DNA from 2 places in the Streptomyces sp. NPDC026246 genome. Region 1 is predicted to be linked to the other one. Evidence: riboswitches for the same ligand, from Rfam matches in the RefSeq annotation. Region 1 holds a riboswitch; the other holds the start of a gene.

What was found. A riboswitch is a leader RNA that binds a small molecule or an ion and turns the genes downstream of it on or off. The one in region 1 is predicted to bind thiamine pyrophosphate.
Region 2: another riboswitch for thiamine pyrophosphate. It lies ahead of thiO (glycine oxidase ThiO); the one in region 1 lies ahead of ACZ4M5_RS29195 (thiamine ABC transporter substrate-binding protein).

The regions. Positions count from the first base shown of each region.
Region 1 is NZ_JBVHPJ010000014.1:80,028-89,438, forward strand. Features, by position in the region: gene tsf (translation elongation factor Ts) at 1-25, shown strand, start outside; gene pyrH (UMP kinase) at 209-967, shown strand; gene frr (ribosome recycling factor) at 1,130-1,687, shown strand; gene ACZ4M5_RS29180 (phosphatidate cytidylyltransferase) at 1,687-2,838, shown strand; gene ACZ4M5_RS29185 (SRPBCC family protein) at 2,956-3,408, shown strand; gene rlmN (dual-specificity RNA methyltransferase RlmN) at 3,606-4,712, shown strand; TPP riboswitch at 4,737-4,841, shown strand; gene ACZ4M5_RS29195 (thiamine ABC transporter substrate-binding protein) at 4,918-6,003, shown strand; gene ACZ4M5_RS29200 (ABC transporter permease) at 5,979-7,643, shown strand; gene ACZ4M5_RS29205 (ABC transporter ATP-binding protein) at 7,643-8,665, shown strand; gene ACZ4M5_RS29210 (maleylpyruvate isomerase family mycothiol-dependent enzyme) at 8,690-9,411, shown strand, end outside.
Region 2 is NZ_JBVHPJ010000010.1:38,141-47,551, forward strand. Features, by position in the region: gene pknB (Stk1 family PASTA domain-containing Ser/Thr kinase) at 1-1,492, opposite strand, end outside; gene ACZ4M5_RS24200 (thiazole synthase) at 1,601-2,398, opposite strand; gene thiS (sulfur carrier protein ThiS) at 2,401-2,601, opposite strand; gene thiO (glycine oxidase ThiO) at 2,598-3,770, opposite strand; TPP riboswitch at 3,768-3,879, opposite strand; gene ACZ4M5_RS24215 (avidin-fold protein) at 3,931-4,281, shown strand; gene ACZ4M5_RS24220 (NAD(P)/FAD-dependent oxidoreductase) at 4,314-5,555, shown strand; gene ACZ4M5_RS24225 (Rv2175c family DNA-binding protein) at 5,643-6,008, shown strand; gene thiE (thiamine phosphate synthase) at 6,814-7,476, shown strand; gene metF (methylenetetrahydrofolate reductase [NAD(P)H]) at 7,601-8,524, shown strand; gene ACZ4M5_RS24240 (SCO2102 family sporulation regulator) at 8,581-9,411, shown strand, end outside.

The DNA of each region.
Region 1 (9,411 bases):
CACGCGCATCAAGGTCGGCATCTGAGTCCGTACCGCGATCGGCGCCCGGCCCCGATAGGGTCGGAGCAGTCGTCCGCGTACGCCGTCACATGAGTGGCGGACGACAGCAGATCTGACGAGGAGGCCATTGCCGTATGGGATGCGAATCACGCCCCACCGGCAATGGCCTTCTTCGCATGTGCACCACGTGAAAGAGGCGGGATCCCCCATGACGACCAAGGCCCAGAAGAGCGACGACGGCAAAGTACCCGGCCGGTTCCTGCTGAAGCTGTCCGGAGAGGCCTTCTCCGGCGGCGGGGGCCTGGGCGTCGACCCCGACGTGGTGCACAAGATCGCCCGCGAGATCGCGGCCGTCGTGCGCGACGGAGCGCAGATCGCCGTCGTCATCGGCGGCGGCAACTTCTTCCGCGGCGCCGAACTCCAGCAGCGCGGCATGGACCGGGCACGCTCCGACTACATGGGCATGCTCGGCACGGTCATGAACTGCCTGGCCCTGCAGGACTTCCTGGAGAAGGTCGGCGTGGACTGCCGGGTGCAGACCGCCATCACCATGGGCCAGGTCGCCGAGCCCTACATCCCGCTGCGCGCCGTGCGCCACCTGGAGAAGGGCCGCGTGGTCATCTTCGGCGCCGGTATGGGCATGCCGTACTTCTCCACCGACACCACCGCCGCCCAGCGTGCGCTGGAGATCGACGCCGAGGCCCTGCTCATGGGCAAGAACGGCGTGGACGGGGTCTACGACTCCGACCCGAAGACCAACCCGGACGCCGTGAAGTTCGACCACCTCGGCTATGGCGAGGTCATCACCCGCGACCTCAAGGTCGCCGACGCCACGGCCGTGACGCTGTGCCGCGACAACAAGCTCCCGATCGTGGTCTTCGAGCTGCTCGCGGAGGGCAACATCGCGCGGGCCGTCAAGGGTGAGAAGATCGGCACGCTGGTGGGGGACGCCGGCAGCCGGGACTGAGGTCCCCGAGAACAACCCCGTCCGGGGGACGGACGGGACGGAGCCGGGCCGGGGGATGGACAATGTCCCGCCGGTCGGGAACCGTGCAGAAGAAGACGCGACGCAGCCGGCCGCCGCCCCTGAGGAAAAGCAGCCGGGCCTACTCACACGCAGGAGCAAGTGGTGATCGAAGAGACCCTCCTCGAGGCCGAGGAGAAGATGGAGAAGGCCGTCGTGGTCGCCAAGGAGGACTTCGCCGCGATCCGCACCGGCCGTGCGCACCCGGCGATGTTCAACAAGATCGTGGCCGACTACTACGGCGCGCCGACCCCGATCAACCAGCTGGCCTCGTTCTCGGTGCCGGAGCCGCGCATGGCCGTGGTGACCCCGTTCGACAAGAGCGCGCTGCGCAACATCGAGCAGGCGATCCGCGACTCCGACCTCGGCGTCAACCCGAGCAACGACGGCAACATCATCCGGGTGGTGTTCCCCGAGCTGACCGAGGAGCGCCGCCGCGAGTACATCAAGGTCGCCAAGGGCAAGGGCGAGGACGCGAAGATCTCGATCCGCTCCGTGCGCCGCAAGGCCAAGGAAGCCATCGACAAGCTGATCAAGGACGGCGAGGTCGGCGAGGACGAGGGCCGCCGTGCGGAGAAGGAGCTCGACGACACCACCGCGAAGTACGTCGCGCAGGTGGACGAGCTCCTGAAGCACAAGGAAGCGGAGCTGCTCGAGGTCTGATGAACGACTCTTCCTGGGGGGCGCCGCCACAGGCCGGGTACTGGGGACCCACCGACCGAGGCCAGGGCCACGCGCCCGTGCAGGGCCCCGGTCACGGGTACGCCTACGGTCCCGGCCACGGACACGCCCCGGGGGCCGCTCCGGCGGGTCCCGCATACGATGCGTATGAAGCGCCTCAGACTCGCCCCATGCCCATCGTTCCCGGCGTGACCGAATCCGGCGGAAACCAGGACGACGACCGGGGGATCGCTCGGCCGAGCGGCCCCCCGGTCCGCGACGAGACCCATCCGGAGCCCATGCCCGACGCCTCGCAGCCGGCCCCCAAGCCGCAGAAGAAGAGCGCGGGTCGCGACCTGAGTGCCGCGATAGGGGTCGGGGTCGGTCTCGGAGCGGTGATCGTCGCGTCGCTGTTCATCGTGAAGGCCGTCTTCGTCGGCGTCGTCGCGGTCGCCGTCGTGGTGGGTCTGTGGGAGCTGACCAAGCGGCTCGACGAGCGCAAGGGCATCCGGGCACCGCTCGTGCCGCTCGCGCTCGGCGGAGCCGCGATGGTCGTCGCCGGGTACGTCCGGGGCGCCGAGGGTGCCTGGGTCGCCATGGCGCTCACGGCGCTGGCGGTACTGGTCTGGCGCATGACGGAACCGCCGGAGAACTACCTCCGGGACGTCACCGCCGGTGTCTTCGCGGCGTTCTACGTGCCGTTCCTCGCGACGTTCGTGACGATGATGCTCACCGCGGACGACGGGCCGCAGCGGGTGCTCACCTTCCTGCTGCTCACCGTCGTCAGCGACACGGGCGCCTACGCCGTCGGCTGGCGGTTCGGCCGGCACAAGCTCGCGCCGCGCATCAGCCCCGGCAAGACCCGCGAGGGTCTGCTCGGCGCGGTCTCCTTCGCCATGGTGGCGGGGGCGCTGTGCCTGCAGTTCCTCATCGACGACGGGGCGTGGTGGCAGGGACTGGTCCTCGGCCTCGCGGTCGCCGTCAGCGCCACGCTGGGCGACCTCGGCGAGTCCATGATCAAGCGGGACCTCGGCATCAAGGACATGGGCACGCTCCTGCCGGGGCACGGCGGCATCATGGACCGGCTCGACTCGCTGCTGCCGACCGCTCCGGTGGTGTGGCTGCTGCTGGTGCTCTTCGTGGGTTCCGGCTGAGGCGAGCGGTGTGACGCGTGGGCCCCCGTCCGGCAGGACGGGGGCCCACTGCCGTTGCGGGCGACTTCGGGGAGCCGAGGTGGGACGATGCACCTGTACCTCCCGAAGGAGGCCGCCATGGCCGTCATCCGAGAGAGCATCGACGTGGACCGCCGTCCCGAGGAGGTGTACGCCTACGTCACGGACGCCCCGCGCATGCCGGAGTGGCAGCTGAGCGCCGTGTCCGCCGAGTGGCTGGACGAGGGGCCGGTGGGGGTGGGGACCCGGGTCCGGGTCAGGCGGCACGTCGGCCGCGACCGGATCGTGCCGATGACCATGGAGGTCACCGAGTACGACCCTCCGCACAGCTGGGGCATGCGCACGGTGGACGGACCGGTCCGGGCCCGCGTGCACGGCGAGGTCGAGCCCCTGGACGAGGGGCGCCGTTCCCACGTCACGATCGACGTCGACTTCGAGGGCCACGGCATGGGCAAGGTCCTGGTCCCGCTGGTCGTCCGCGCCCAGGCCCGTAAGGAACTCCCGCGCAACGAGCGGCTGCTCAAGGACCGGCTGGAGCGGCCCGGGGCCTGAGACGTCCCGCGCCCCCCGGCACCGCCGTGACCGCTCGGCACCGCCGTGACCGCTCGGCGCCGCCGGGGGACGCCCGGCTCCCGGGCCGTCATCGGGCCGCCCGAGCCGGTCGACGCCGGCAGTCGCCACCCGCGGGTGAGTGCCCCCAGCCCGCTCGGGCCCGGCAACGGGAATCGATCTGCGACACTGGGGGAGTTATGCCTGCACCCGGAGAACTCACTTTCGTCGCCCCCCGCGGAGCCAAGAAGCCGCCGCGGCATCTCGCCGATCTCACTCCTGCCGAGCGCAAGGAGGCCGTCGCCTCGGTCGGGGAGAAGCCGTTTCGTGCCAAGCAGCTGTCGCAGCACTACTTCGCGCGGTACGCGCACGACCCGGAGCAGTGGACCGACATCCCCGCCGGCAGCCGTGGCCGGCTGCAGGAGGCGCTGCTGCCCGAGCTGATGACCGTCGTGCGGCATCTGTCCACCGACCAGGGCACCACTCGCAAGACCCTGTGGCGGCTGTTCGACGGGACGCTCGTCGAGTCCGTGCTGATGCGCTACCCGGACCGGGTGACCATGTGCATCAGCTCGCAGGCCGGGTGCGGGATGAACTGCCCGTTCTGTGCGACCGGGCAGGCCGGTCTCGACCGGAACCTGTCCACCGCCGAGATCGTGCACCAGATCGTCGACGGCATGCGCGCCCTGCGCGACGGCGAGGTCCCGGGCGGTCCCGCGCGGCTCAGCAACATCGTGTTCATGGGCATGGGCGAGCCGCTCGCGAACTACAACCGGGTCGTCGGGGCCATCCGCCGCCTCACCGACCCCGAGCCGGACGGGCTCGGGCTGTCGCAGCGCGGCATCACCGTCTCCACCGTCGGTCTCGTCCCGGCCATCCACCGCTTCGCCGACGAGGGCTTCAGGTGCCGGCTGGCGATCTCCCTGCACGCCCCGGACGACGAGCTGCGCGACACCCTCGTGCCGGTCAACACCCGGTGGAAGGTGCGCGAGGTGCTGGACGCCGGGTTCGAGTACAGCGCCAGGTCCGGGCGGCGGCTGTCCATCGAGTACGCGCTGATCCGGGACATCAACGACCAGGCGTGGCGTGGCGACCGGCTCGGCCGGCTCCTCAGGGGCAAGCCGGTGCACGTCAACCTGATCCCGCTGAATCCCACGCCGGGCTCCAAGTGGACCGCCTCCCGGCCCGAGGACGAGAAGGCGTTCGTGGAGGCCATCGCCGCCCACGGTGTGCCGGTGACGATCCGGGACACCCGTGGTCAGGAGATCGACGGGGCGTGTGGTCAGCTCGCGGCCACCGAACGGTAGTCTGATCGCCGTATCCACATCTGCATATTCCGACAGGGGAGCGCCACAGCGCTGAGAGTGCGGCACGGCCGCAGACCCTCCGAACCTGGCCCAGGTCATTCTGGGTAGGGAGATCGGTCACCACTCGAGCTGTTGCGCCCTGCCCGGGACCACGGAAGTCCCGGGCAGGGCCGCGTCTTCTCCTGGTCACCCCAGGAGGAATCCAGTGAGCATCAACGCAAAGCGCCTGACGGCCGCCGTCGTCGGGCTGGGCCTGGCCGGCACGCTCGCGGCGTGCGGGTCCTCGGACGGCGGTCAGGGGTCGGGCGACTCCAAGACCGTCACGCTCGTCAGCCACGACTCGTGGGCCGCCTCCAAGGACGTCGTCGCGGCCTTCGAGAAGCAGTCCGGCTACAAGGTCAGGGTCCTGGAGGACGGCGACGCCGGGCAGGCCGTCAACAAGGCCATCCTCACCAAGGACAACCCGCAGGGCGACGTCTTCTTCGGCGTCGACAACACCCTGCTCTCCCGCGCCCTCGACAACGGCCTGTTCCAGCCGTACGAGCCGAAGGGCTCGGACCGCATCAAGCCCGAGTACCGCGTCGACCAGGCCGAGCACCGGGTCACGCCCGTCGACACCGGTGACGTCTGCGTCAACTACGACAAGAAGTACTTCGCCGAGCACAAGCTCCAGCCGCCGCGGACGCTCGACGACCTGGCCGACCCCCGGTACAAGGACCTGCTGGTCACCGAGAACGCCTCGTCGTCCTCGCCCGGCCTCGGCTTCCTGCTCGGCACCGCCGCGAAGTACGGCGACCGGGGCTGGGCGGGCTACTGGAAGAAGCTCAAGGCCAACGGCGTGAAGGTCGTCGACGGCTGGGAGCAGGCCTACAACGAGGAGTTCTCCGGCTCGGCCGGCGGCAGAAAGGCCAAGGGCGACCGGCCGCTCGTCGTCTCCTACGCCTCCTCCCCGCCCGCCGAGGTCGTCTTCGCCGACCCGAAGCCGGACACCGCCCCGACCGGCGTCGCCGAGGGCACCTGTTTCCGGCAGGTCGAGTACGCGGGGCTGCTCGACAACGCCGGGAACACCAAGGGTGGCAAGGCCCTCCTCGACTTCCTGATCAGCAAGAGGTTCCAGGAGGACATGCCGCTCAACATGTTCGTGTACCCGGTGACCGAGGGCGCCCAGGTGCCGCCGGAGTTCGTGAAGTACGGGCCGCAGGCGAAGGATCCGGAGACCATGGACCCGGCCAAGATCGCCGACCACCGTGACCAGTGGGTCAAGTCGTGGACCTCGCTCGTACTGAAGTAGCCGCCCGCAGGCGGGGCGCGGCGGCGCGGTTCGGTCTGCTGGCCGTGCCCGTCGCGTTCTTCGCGGTCTTCTTCGCCTACCCCGTCGCCGCGATCGTCGCGCGCGGTCTGAGGACCGGCGGGGCCTGGCACCCGGGGCGGATCGGGGCGGTTCTGGGGCAGTCCGACGTACGGCACGTGCTGTGGTTCACCACCTGGCAGGCCCTCGTCTCCACCGCGCTCACGCTGCTGATCGCGCTCCCCGGCGCGTACGTCTTCGCACGCTTCGACTTCCCGGGCAAGCAGGTGCTGCGGGCGGTCGTGACCGTCCCGTTCGTGCTGCCGACGGTCGTCGTCGGTACGGCGTTCCTGGCGCTGGCCGGGCGCGGCGGCCTGCTCGGCGAGCTGTGGGGCGTACGGCTGGACACCACGGTGTGGGCGATCCTGCTCGCCCACGTCTTCTTCAACTACGCCGTGGTCGTGCGGACCGTGGGCGGGCTCTGGGCGCAGCTCGACCCGCGGCAGGAGGAGGCCGCGCGGATGCTCGGCGCCTCCCCGGCGACCGCCTGGCGGAAGGTGACCCTGCCCGCCCTGGCCCCGGCGGTGGCCGCCGCCGCGCTGATGGTCTTCCTGTTCACCTTCACCTCCTTCGGTGTCGTCCAGATCCTCGGCGGGCCCACCTTCTCCACCCTGGAGGTGGAGATCTACCGGCAGACGTCGGAGATCTTCGACCTGTCCACGGCGGCCGTGCTGACCCTGATCCAGTTCGCCGCGGTGGGCGCGGTCCTCGCCCTGCACGCCTGGACCGTGCGGCGGCGCGAGACGGCCCTGCGGCTCGTGGACGCGGCGGTGACCGCGCGCCGCCCGCGCGGGGCCGGGCAGTGGTCGCTGCTGGGGGGAGTGCTCGCCACCGTCGCCGTGCTGATCGTGCTGCCGCTGGCCGTGCTGGTGCAGCGCTCCCTCGGCGCCCCCGGGTTCGGCTACTACCGGGCGCTGACCCGCCAGGACGGCGGCATGTTCCTGGTCCCGCCGATCGAGGCGGTCGGCAACTCGCTGTCCTACGCCGTCGCCGCCACCGCCATCGCCGTGCTGGTCGGCTCGCTGGCCGCCGTCGCGCTGACCCGCCGGGACGCGGGGCGATTCGTGCGCGGCTTCGACGCGCTGCTGATGCTGCCGCTCGGGGTGTCCGCGGTGACCGTCGGCTTCGGGTTCCTGATCGCGCTCGACGAGCCGCCGCTGGACCTGCGGTCCTCGTGGATCCTGGTTCCGCTCGCGCAGGCGCTGGTCGGGGTGCCGTTCGTGGTGCGCACCATGCTGCCGGTACTGCGGGCGGTGGACGTGCGGCTGCGGGAGGCGGCCTCGGTGCTGGGGGCCTCGCCGTGGCGGGTGTGGCGGGAGGTGGACCTGCCGATGGTGCGGCGTGCTCTGCTGATCGCGGCCGGGTTCGCCTTCGCCGTCTCCCTCGGGGAGTTCGGGGCGACGGTCTTCATCGCACGGCCAGACAACCCGACCCTGCCGGTGGCGGTGGCACGGTTGCTGGGTCGGCCCGGTGACCTCAACTACGGCCAGGCGATGGCCCTTTCGACGATTCTGATGGTGGTGTGCGCCGTGGCCCTGCTGGTGCTGGAGAGGCTGCGCACCGATCGGACGGGGGAGTTCTGATGCTGCTGGCTCTGCACGAGGCGACGGTCCGGTTCGGCGGGCGAGCCGTGCTGGACGCGGTCGGCCTGGGGGTCGCCGAGCACGAGGTCGTGTGCGTCCTCGGGCCCAGCGGCAGCGGCAAGTCGACGCTGCTGAGGGCGGTCGCCGGGCTGCAGCCGCTGGACGCCGGGCGGATCCTGCTCGACGGGCGGGACCAGGCGGGGGTGCCCGCGCACCGGCGGGGCGTCGGGCTGATGTTCCAGGACCACCAGCTGTTCCCGCAGCGGGACGTCGGCGGGAACGTGGCGTTCGGTCTGCGGATGCACGGCGTGTCGAAGGCGCAGCAGGCCGAGCGGGTACGGGAGTTGCTCGAACTCGTCGGGCTGCCCGGCGCGGCTCGCCGGGCCGTTGCCGCGCTGTCCGGCGGGGAGCAGCAACGGGTCGCGTTGGCCCGGGCGCTGGCCCCCAACCCCCGGCTGCTGATGCTGGACGAGCCGCTGGGGCAGCTCGACCGGTCGCTGCGCGAGCGGCTCGTCGTCGAACTGAGGGAGCTCTTCGGCCGGTTGGGCACGACCGTGCTCGCCGTGACGCACGACCAGGGGGAGGCCTTCGCGCTGGCCGACCGGGTCGTGGTGATGCGGGACGGCCGGATCGCCCAGTCCGGTACGCCGCTGGAGGTGTGGCAGCGGCCGGCCGACGCGTTCGTGGCCCGCTTCCTGGGCTTCGAGAACGTCGTCCCGGCCACCGTCGGCGCGGAGGCCGCCGACACGCCGTGGGGCAAGGTGCCGGTGCCGCCGGACGCGCCGCAGGGCACCCGGACGCTGCTGGTGCGGCCCGCCGGTGTGCGGCTGGTGCCCGCCGGCCAGGGCCTGCCCTGCACGGTGACCGCCCGCACCTTCCGGGGGACCCACGTCGCCGTCCACCTCCAGCCCGAGGACGCCCCCCGTCTGGAGGCGGCGTGCGCGCTGCGGGCGGCGGCACCCGCCGTGGGGGAGCGGGTCGGGGTGGAGTTCGACGGGGCGGAAATCGTGGTGCTCGACTGAGCGCCGGCGCCTAGGGTTCCGGGCATGACGCCACTCCCGCACGAGCGCTACTGCGACGAGATCGCCCACCAGGTCGGCCAGTTGAGGTCGGTGGTGACCTCCGGGGCCGACCTGTCCGCCGCCGTGCCGACCTGTCCCGACTGGTCGCTGGAGCACCTGGTGCGGCACACCGGAGGCGCCCTGCGCTGGGCGGAGCTGCTGGTACGCACCCGGGCCGGGGACGACGTGCCCGAGGAGCGGGTGCCGGGGGGCGCCGGACCTGACCCGTCGGGGGACGCCGCCGCGCTGGACGCCTGGCTGGCGGAATCCGGCGAGCGGCTCGTCGCCACCCTGCGCGAGGCCGGGCCCGACGCCGAGGTCTGGGGCTGGGCGGGGATCCTCACCTCGGGATTCTGGGCCCGTCGCATGACCCACGAGATCACGGTGCACCGCGCGGACGCGGCCCTCGCCGCCGGGCTGCCCTACGAGGTCGCGCCGGACGTGGCCGCCGACGCGATCGACGAGTGGCTGCAGATCCTCCGCCACGCGCAACGGACGCAGCCGGACGCCCCGGTGGCCGAACTGCGCGGCGCGGGCCGCAGCATCCATCTGCACGCCACCGACACCGGTCCGGAACGGAACGCCGAGTGGCTGATCGAACTCGCCGAGGACGGCGTCCGCTGGCACCGGGGCCACGCGAAGGCCACGGTGGCCCTGCGCGGGCCCCTCACCTCCGTGCTGCTGGCCTTCTATCGCCGGCTTCCGCT
Region 2 (9,411 bases), on a different contig from region 1:
TGGTGCCGTCCGCCGGCTCGGCGGAGACGACCGCGCCACGCGGCACGTCCTCGCTGAACTCCCGGGTCACCATGCCGGGCTCCAGCCCGTCGTCCTTCAGCAGGGACCGCGCCTCGGCCAGCTTCCGGCCGGCCAGGGCGGGCACCCGCACGGTGGCGGGGCCGTCGGAGACGGTGATGCCCACCGAGTCGTTGCCACGGATGCGCGTCCCGGTCCTGGGGTCGCTGCTGATGATCCGGCCGCGCTCGACGGTGTCGCTGTGGGCGTGCTCGACCTTGCCCAGCTCCAGCCCGGCGTCCCGCAACCGGTCCTCGGCCTGGTCCTGGGTCTTCGCCAGCAGCGGCGGGACCTCGGTGAACTGGCCGGAGTTGATGTACCAGACGCCCGTGCCCACGCCCAGCACGAGCAGCAGGGCCACGACGACCGCCAGCGGGCCGCGCGGCACCGCCCGGCGCCGTGACGGCGGGAGCGGCGGCGGGGACGCCAGACGGCTGGTGCGGTTCAGCTCCGCCTCGGGCGCCGCGCCGTCCCGGCCGGAGGATCCCGGGCGCGGTGTCGTCAGCGCACGCGGGATCACGCTCGTGCGGTCGTCGGCGTTGTCGTGGTCCGACGCCAGCGCCTGCGGCGGCACCGCGTCCAGCTGGTCGCCGGTGAGCCGGGCGCGTCCGTCGCGGACCTGCGCGAGCAGGGCCACCGCGTCGTACGGGCGGACCTCCGCGGAGCGGGCCGTCGCCGAGGCGACCAGCTCGTCCAGCTCGTACGCCAGACCCGGCACGGCGGCCGAGGGCGGCGGGACGTCCTCGTGCAGGTGCTTGTAGAGGATCACGGCGGGGGAGTCCCCGTCGTGCGGCTTGTCACCGGTGAGCATCTCGTAGAGCATCACGCCGCACGCGTAGACGTCGACGCGGGGGTCCGCGGTGCCGTTCTCTATCTGCTCGGGAGCGAGGTACGACACCGTGCCGAGGACCGTGCCGGTGGTGTTGGTCACCGTGTCGACGGCCCTGACCAGGCCGAAGTCGGCGACCTTCACCCGGCCGTCGTCCCCGATCAGCACGTTCTCCGGCTTCATGTCGCGGTGCACGAACCCGGCCCGGTGGGCGGCTCCCAGGGCGGCCAGCACCGGCTCCAGGATGTCCAGGGCGGCACGCGGCTGCAGCGCCCCGCGCTCGCGCAGCACGTCCCGCAGGGTGCAGCCGGCGACGTACTCCATCGCGAGGTAGACGTACGCGCCGTCGGTGCCCTGGTCGAAGACCTGCACCACGTTCGGGTGGGCCAGCCGGGCCACCGACTTCGCCTCGCGGATGAACCGCTCGACGAACGAGCCGTCGACCGCGAGCGAGGGGTGCATCACCTTGAGCGCGAGGACCCGGTCGAGCCGGGTGTCCACGGCCCGGTAGACCGTGGCCATCCCGCCGACCGCGATCCGCGCGTCGATGCGGTACCGGCCGTCGAGCACCTGCCCGACCAAGGGGTCCTGAAGGGTCGTGTCCACGCAGGCGAGTGTACGAGCCGTGACCGACAGCCCCCGCCTCCCGGCCGTCTTCGGGGCGGGACTGCAGCGGACCTGTGACGTGTCCCCGGGAAGACGTGCCCAACGGACCTAACGGAACGCCGGACGCTCCGGGTCCAGCGCGGCCACGCCCTCGACCGGCGACGACGCCCGGGCGAAGTGCCGCCGCGGGATCCGGCCCGCCCGGTGGGCCAGCCGGCCCGCCTCCACGGCGTGCCGCATCGCGCCGGCCATCAGCACCGGCTCCTGCGCCCGCGTCACCGCCGAGGCCAGCATCACGCCCGCGCACCCCAGCTCCATCGCCAGGGCCGCGTCCGAGGCCGTCCCGGCGCCCGCGTCGAGGATCACCGGCACACGCGCGTGCTCCACGATCAGCTCGAAGTTGTGCGGGTTGCGGATGCCCAGCCCCGACCCGATCGGCGAGCCGAGCGGCATGATCGCCGCACAGCCCACGTCCTCCAGCTTCCGCGCGAGCACCGGGTCGTCGTTGGTGTACGGCAGCACCGTGAAGCCGTCGTCCACCAGCGTCTCGGCCGCGTCCAGCAGCTCGATCGGGTCCGGCAGCAGGGTGCGCTCGTCGGCGATGACCTCCAGCTTGATCAGGTCCGTGCCCAGGGCCTCGCGGGCGAGGCGGGCGGTGAGGACGGCCTCGCCGGCGGTGAAACAGCCCGCCGTGTTGGGCAGCACCCGGATGCCGAGCCGGTCGAGGACGGACAGCACCGAGCCGTGCACGGAGGCGTCCACCCGGCGCATCGCCACGGTCGTCAGCTCGGTGCCGGAGGCGACCAGGGAGCGCTCCAGCACGTCCAGGCTGGGCGCCCCGCCGGTCCCCATGATCAGGCGGGAGGTGAAGGACGTGCCTGCGAGGACGAACGGATCGTCGGCCATGGTCAGCCTCCTTGGACGGCGGTGAGGACTTCCACGCGGTCCCCCTCGGACAGGGGCGTGGCGGGCCACTGCGCGCGCGGGACGACGGTTTCGTTGAGGGCGGCGGCCACTCCCGAGGGCGAGGTCGTGAGGGACTCCACGACCGTGTCGAGGGCCGTGCCGGGGCGGACGTGGCGGGACTCGCCGTTGACGGAGATGTTCACGCGGGCTGCTCCTGGAGTGCGGTGACGGCGCGGAAGCGCTCCGGGGTGAAGGGGCGGGCCTCGGCGGGCAGTTCGCCCGTGGCCAGGGCGTGCGCCAGGACCTCGCCGGTCACCGGGGTGAGCAGCACGCCGTTGCGGTGGTGTCCGGTGGCCAGCAGGAGCCCGTCCAGAGCCGTCGGGCCGAGCAGCGGGGCGTTGTCCGGGGATCCGGGGCGCAGCCCGGCGCGGGTCTCGGTGAGCGGCAGTTCGGTGATGCCCGGCACCAGCTCGTGGGCGTCGCGCAGCAGCTCGTAGACGCCGCCCGCGGTGACGGTGGTGTCCCAGCCCAGCTCCTCGCTGGTCGCCCCGATCACCAGCTCGCCGCTCTCGCGCGGCACCAGGTAGACGTGGCTGCCGCGCACGACCGCGCGCACGGTGCGGCTCAGGAACGGCCCGTGCCGCGCCGGCATGGTCAGCCGCACCACCTGGCCCTTCACGGGCCGCACGGGGGGCAGCACCTCGTCCGGGACGCCCGCGAGCCGGCCGCTGAAGCTGCCCCCGGCCAGCACCACCTGCCCCGCGCCCAGCGCGGTCCCGTCGTCGGTGACCACACCCGCGGCCCGGTCCCGTGCCACGGTGAGCCGCTCGGCCCACGCCCGGTGCAGGACCACCCCGGCCCGCTCGCAGGCGGCGAGCAGCGCCGCGGCGAGGCGCCGGGGGTCGATCTGGTGGTCGCCGTCGACCCGCAGCCCGCCGCGCACCCCCGGCGCGAGCATCGGCTCCAGCCGGCGGCACTCCCGCCCCGACAGCCACTGCGAGTCCAGTCCCGACTGCTGCTGGAGGGCGTGCAGCTCCCGCAGGTGCGCGCGGTCGTCGGCGTCGAGGGCCACGGCCAGGGTGCCGCTGCGGCGGTAGCCGAGGTCGTGCCCGGTCAGCTCGGTCAGCTCGGCCGCGAACTCCGGGTAGCGGCGGGCGGAGGCGAGGTTCAGCCCCAGCAGGGTCTGCTCGCCGTAGTGCAGTTCGGTGACGGCGGCCAGCATCCCGGCGGCGACCCGGGCGGCTCCGCCACCGGGCTCGGGATCCACCACGGCCGTGGCGAACCCGCGTTGCGCGGCCCGCCAGGCCGTGACCAGGCCGATGATCCCGCCCCCGACGACCAGGACGTCTGACGTGGTGGACGTGCGCGACATGGGCGTCCAGCCCCTCCCTTCGCCGGCATGACCCGGATCAGGTTCGTACGGTCGGAGGCCGCCAGCCTCCCTCTCAGCCCGGTGCGTCCGGGCTCCCGCGAGTGCTCTACGTTGGCCACCCTAGCCCGATCCCGCACGCCGCAGTAAGGGAGCCTTCCCCATGGCCCGATCCCTCGACGGTCTCGTCCTCGCCCCGGTCGCCGACCAGGCACCCGGCCAGGTGGGGACCCGCACCCGGTTCAGCTACCACGAGCGGGAGGGCGAGATCTGGGCCGACTACGCGGGCGGGGACGTCGTACGCGGGCATCTCGTGGGTATCCGGGAAGGTGACAGGCTCGACTTCCGCTACGTCCAGCTCAGGCGGGACGGCACCACCGCCTCGGGGCACTGCGTCTCGACGGTCGTGGAGCTGCCCGACGGCCGGGTGCGGCTGGAGGAGACCTGGGAGTGGGAGTCCCGGCAGGGCAGCGGCACCAGCGTTGTGGAGCAGGTCACGGCGCAGGGCCACTGACTGACGAAACGTCAGGTGTCTATGGTGATCAGGTGAGCGAGCAGACGCAGGAACCAGGCCCGTCCGCGCCGCGGCGCGTGGTCGTGGCGGGCGCGGGCATGGCCGGGGTGCAGACCGCGGTCGCCCTGCGCGAACAGGGCTTCACCGGCACCGTGAGCCTCATCGGCGCCGAGCCCCACCAGCCCTACGACCGCCCGCCGTTGTCCAAGGCGGTCCTGCTCGGCAAGGCCGAGGGCTCCGCCTTCGACGTGGACTTCGAGGCCCTGGGCATCGAACTGCGCCTCGGCTGCGAGGTGCTGGGCCTGCGCCCCGGCGACCACGAGCTGGACACCGAGACCGGGCCCGTGCCCTACGACGTCCTGGTGATCGCGACCGGCGCCGAGCCGGTCCGGCTGCCCGGCGCGCAGGGCGTGCCCGGCGTGCACCTGCTGCGCACCCTGGACGACGCCGAGCGGCTGCGGCCGGTGCTGGCCGCCCGGCACGAGATCGTGGTCGTGGGCGCGGGCTGGATCGGCGCGGAGTTCGCCACGGCCGCGCGCGAGGCGGGCTGCTCGGTGACCGTCGTGGAGGCCGCCGGCCGTCCCCTCGCCGACGCCCTGCCCGCCGAGGTCGCCGCGCCGATGGCCCGTTGGTACGCCGACGCGGGCGCCGCCTTGCGCACCCACGCGCGCGTGGAGCGGGTCGAGCCCGGTGCGGTGGTCCTGGACGACGGCTCGCGGCTGCCCGCGGAGGCGGTCGTCGTCGGGATCGGCGCCCGCCCCGCCACGGCCTGGCTGTCCGGGTCCGGCGTCGAGCTCGGCGCGCACGGCGAGGTCGTCGCCGACGCGCACCTGCGCACCCGCGTGCCGGACGTGTACGCCGTCGGCGACTGCGCCTCCTTCCCCTCGGGCCGCTACGGCGAGCGCCTGCTGGTGCACCACTGGGACAACGCCCTGCAGGGGCCGCGCACGGTCGCCGCGAACATCGTCGGCGGGGCCTCGGGCGAGCCGCCCGCGGTATACGACCCGGTGCCCTACTTCTGGTCCGAGCAGTTCGGCCGGTTCGTGCAGTACGCCGGGCACCACGCGGCCGCCGACGCGCTGCTGTGGCGGGGCGACCCCTCCGGCCCGGCCTGGACGGCGTGCTGGCTGCGGGACGAGCGGCTGGTCGCGCTGCTCGCGGTGGGCCGTCCCCGGGACCTGGCCCAGGGCCGCCGCCTGATCGAGTCGGGCACGCCGATGAACCGGGTGCTGCTGGCGGACCCGGCCCGGCCGATGAAGGCGGCCACGGCCTGAGCGCCGGGCCCGGGCGGGGCGGGCCGGAGCGCCCGGGTGGACCGGGTCGGTTTCCGACTGTCGGTGGCGGATGGCAGGCTTGTCACCGTGACCGAGATTGACGCAAAGATCGATGCTCTCGTCCCCGCCTGGCTCACCCTCCCCGACATCGCCGAGCAGTTCGGCGTCGAGGTGACGCGTGTGCGACAGCTGGTCAAGGAGGGCCAGCTCATCGCCGTACGCCGCGGTGAGAACCGCGCGCTGCACGTCCCCGCCGCCTTCATCGACGGGGACAAGGTCGTCAAGGGCCTCACCGGGACCCTGACGCTCCTGCGGGACGACGGCTTCAAGGACGAAGAGATGCTGGAGTGGCTCTTCACCCCCGACCCCAGCCTGCCCGGCACCCCGGCGCAGGCGCTCAGCGAGAATCGCGGCACGGAGGTGAAGCGCCGCGCGCAGGCGCTCGCGGTCTGACCCGGATCCGACCGGACGACCGTCCGGCGCCGCGCGAGCGGCGCCGGATCCGAGCAGCCGCCGGTGCGGGTCCGTGGCCCTCGTGGCCACGGCCCGGCCCGGGCCGTGCCTGTCCAGGGGCCTGGCGAGCATTCCGGGCGGTGCCTGTTCAGGGGCCTGGCGAGCATTCCGGCCGGGCCCGTTCTCGGGCCCCGCGAGCATTCCGGGTGTCTGTTTACGGGCCCAGCGAGCATCCTGGCGGTGCCTGTCCACGGGCCAGGCGAGCATTCCGGCCGTGCCTTTTCTCGGGCCCCGCGAGCATTCCGGCGGTGCCTCTCCATGGGCCGGCGAGCATCCCAGCCGGTGCCTGTGGGCCTGGCGAGCATCCCGGCCGTGCCCGTTCTGGGGCCCCGCGAGCGTTCCGGCGGTGCCTGTCCACGGGCCCCGCGGGCACCCCGGCTGTGCTCTTCAGGGCCCCCCAAGGATCCCGCGCCGTGTCCGTTCACCGGCCACGGCGGGCGGACGCGGGTCGGGTCCGCGTAGGGTGCCCGAGTCGGTCCCGGACGGGACGCGGACGCCCGGCCGGGGCCCTCGGCGGGGCGGGGCCGCCCGGGGACGGGACCGCACCGGCCTGCACGGGCCTTCCGCTCACGCGCAGCGGGCGGGTGCGCGGGGCCGCCCGCAGCCACCGGCCGGGTAACCGCGCCCGCGCCCGCCCACGGCGTACGGGCGGGCCGGCCCGCGCCGACCACCGGGCCCCGACGCCCGCATGCTCCGCACGGGCAGGCGGAGGGGGTCCGCGCCACCGACACCGAGGGGGACTCGCATGACCGGCACCACCACCGCCACCACCGCCCGCGCCCGACTCGCCGACGCCCGGCTCTACCTCTGCACCGACGCCCGCAAGCGCCAGGGCGACCTCCCCGCGTTCCTGGACGCCGTCCTCGCCGGTGGCGTCGACATCGTGCAGCTGCGCGACAAGGGCATGGAGGCCGGCGAGGAGCTGGCGCACCTGGAGGTGTTCGCCGAGGCCTGCGCCCGGCACGGCAAGCTGCTCGCGGTCAACGACCGGGCGGACGTCGCCCACGCCGCCGGCGCCGACGTCCTGCACCTCGGCCAGGGCGACCTCCCGGTCCCCGCGGCCCGGGCCGTCCTCGGTGACGACGTCCTGATCGGCCGCTCCACCCACGCCGAGCCCGAGGCCGCCGCGGCCGCCCGGCAGGAGGGCGTGGACTACTTCTGCACCGGCCCCTGCTGGCCGACCCCCACCAAGCCCGGCCGGCACGCCCCCGGCCTGGACCTGGTCCGGTACACGGCCGGTCTCGGCACGGACCGTCCCTGGTTCGCCATCGGCGGCATCGACCTCGGCAACCTCGACCAGGTCCTGGACGCGGGCGCCCGGCGGGTCGTCGTCGTACGGGCGATCACCGAGGCCGGTGACCCCGGTGCCGCGGCGGCCGAGTTCGCCGAGCGCCTGCGCGAGCGCTGAACCGTCCCGCGCTGAACCATCCCTCTGTCCAAGGAGTGGACAGAGGGATGGACAACAAGTGGACAAAAGGGGCAAAATGCCGCGCCCGGTTGGGGGACCGCCCACCCCTGGCTAACCTGCCGGTATGGCCCTCGGCACCGCATCCATCAGGTCGGACCACGCTCGCACCGTGCGCGACATGCTCGCGACCGGCAAGACGACGTACTCGTTCGAGTTCTACGCGCCCAAGACCCCGAAGGGCGAGCGGAACCTGTGGAACGCGCTGCGCCGGGTCGAGGCCGTGGCACCCGACTTCGTCTCCGTGACCTACGGCGCGGGCGGCTCGACCCGCGCCGGGACGGTCAAGGCGACCGAGGCGATCGCCTCCGACACCACCCTCACGCCGATCGCACACCTCACCGCGGTCGACCACTCGGTGGCCGACCTGCGCAACATCATCGGCCAGTACGCGGACGCCGGGATCCGCAACATGCTCGCCCTGCGCGGCGACCCGCCCGGCGACCCCATGGGCGACTGGGTGCCGCACCCCCGGGGGCTGGCCTACGCCGCCGAGCTCGTCGAACTGATCAAGGCCTCCGGTGACTTCTGCGTGGGCGTGGCCGCCTTCCCGGCGATGCACCCGCGCTCCGCGGACTGGGAGACCGACGTCCGCCACTTCGTCGACAAGTGCCGCGCGGGCGCCGACTACGCCATCACGCAGATGTTCTTCCAGCCGGAGGACTACCTCCGGCTGCGCGACCGGGTCGCGGCCGCCGGCTGCGAGACCCCGATCATCCCCGAGGTCATGCCGATCGCCAGCGTGCGGACGCTGGAGCGCATCGGCTCCCTGACCAACGCCGCGTTCCCGGACGCCCTGAAAGAGCGGATCCTCACAGCACAAGACGATCCGGCCGCTGTACGCTCCATTGGGATCGAATTCGCCACGGAGTTCTGTGCGCGGCTGCTCGCCGAAGGCGTGCCCGGGCTGCACTTCATCACGCTCAACAACTCCACGGCGACCCTGGAGATCTACGAGAACCTGGGCCTGCACCACCCATCGCAGGCCTAGACCGTTCGCACCGGTATACGACACACTGCGTAACGGCCACTGGGAGAGGGGCGTACATGGGCTGGGCGGTCCTCTACATCGCGTTCGGCATCGTCGCGCTGTGGCTGCTGGGCGAGGTGCTCCTGCAGTACAAGGCGCGGCTGCGCTGGCGTCTGCTGGCCTTCGTCGGCTTCCTCGGTGTCGTCGTCGGTGTCCTGATCCCGTCGGTCGTGGTGATCGGACTGGGCGCGGCCGCCTTCGCGGTCGGCCAGACCTACGTCACGCTGTCGTTCCGCAGCGGCTTCGCGGCCGGCTGGGCGGTCAACGCGCCGGTGCTCGGCGGCAGCAAGCGCCGCCGCGGTGAGCGCGGACGCCAGGAGCCGACCCTGGAGGTCTCCGGCCTGGAGGACGAGGGCGGTTACGGCGACGAAGGGGCCGGGCACGGGCACAGCCGGGACACCGACGCGTACGGCCAGGACGACGACCACGACGACGTGTTCACCCCGGTGCGCCAGGGCCGCGCGGCCGACGACGGGAACACCGCCGTCTACGAGCCGCAGCCCATGCCCGACGACACCGGCACCTACGGCGTCTACGGCGACACCGGCTACCCGGGCCAGCCCCAGGACCAGTACGCGGCCCAGGGCGCCGACCAGTCCTACTCCTACGACTACTCGGGCTACGGCCAGCAGCAGGGCTATGACAGCACCGGCCAGCAGCAGTACGCCGCCTACTCCGACCCGTACATCGGCTCGTCGAACTACGCCGGTGCCTCCTACGACACCGGCTACGGCGACCAGCAGTACTACGACCAGCAGGGCTACGGACAGGACGCGTACTCCGGCACCTACGCCGGTCAGACGCCGCCCGGCGGGGTGTGGGTGCCGCAGCAGCGCAACACCGACGAG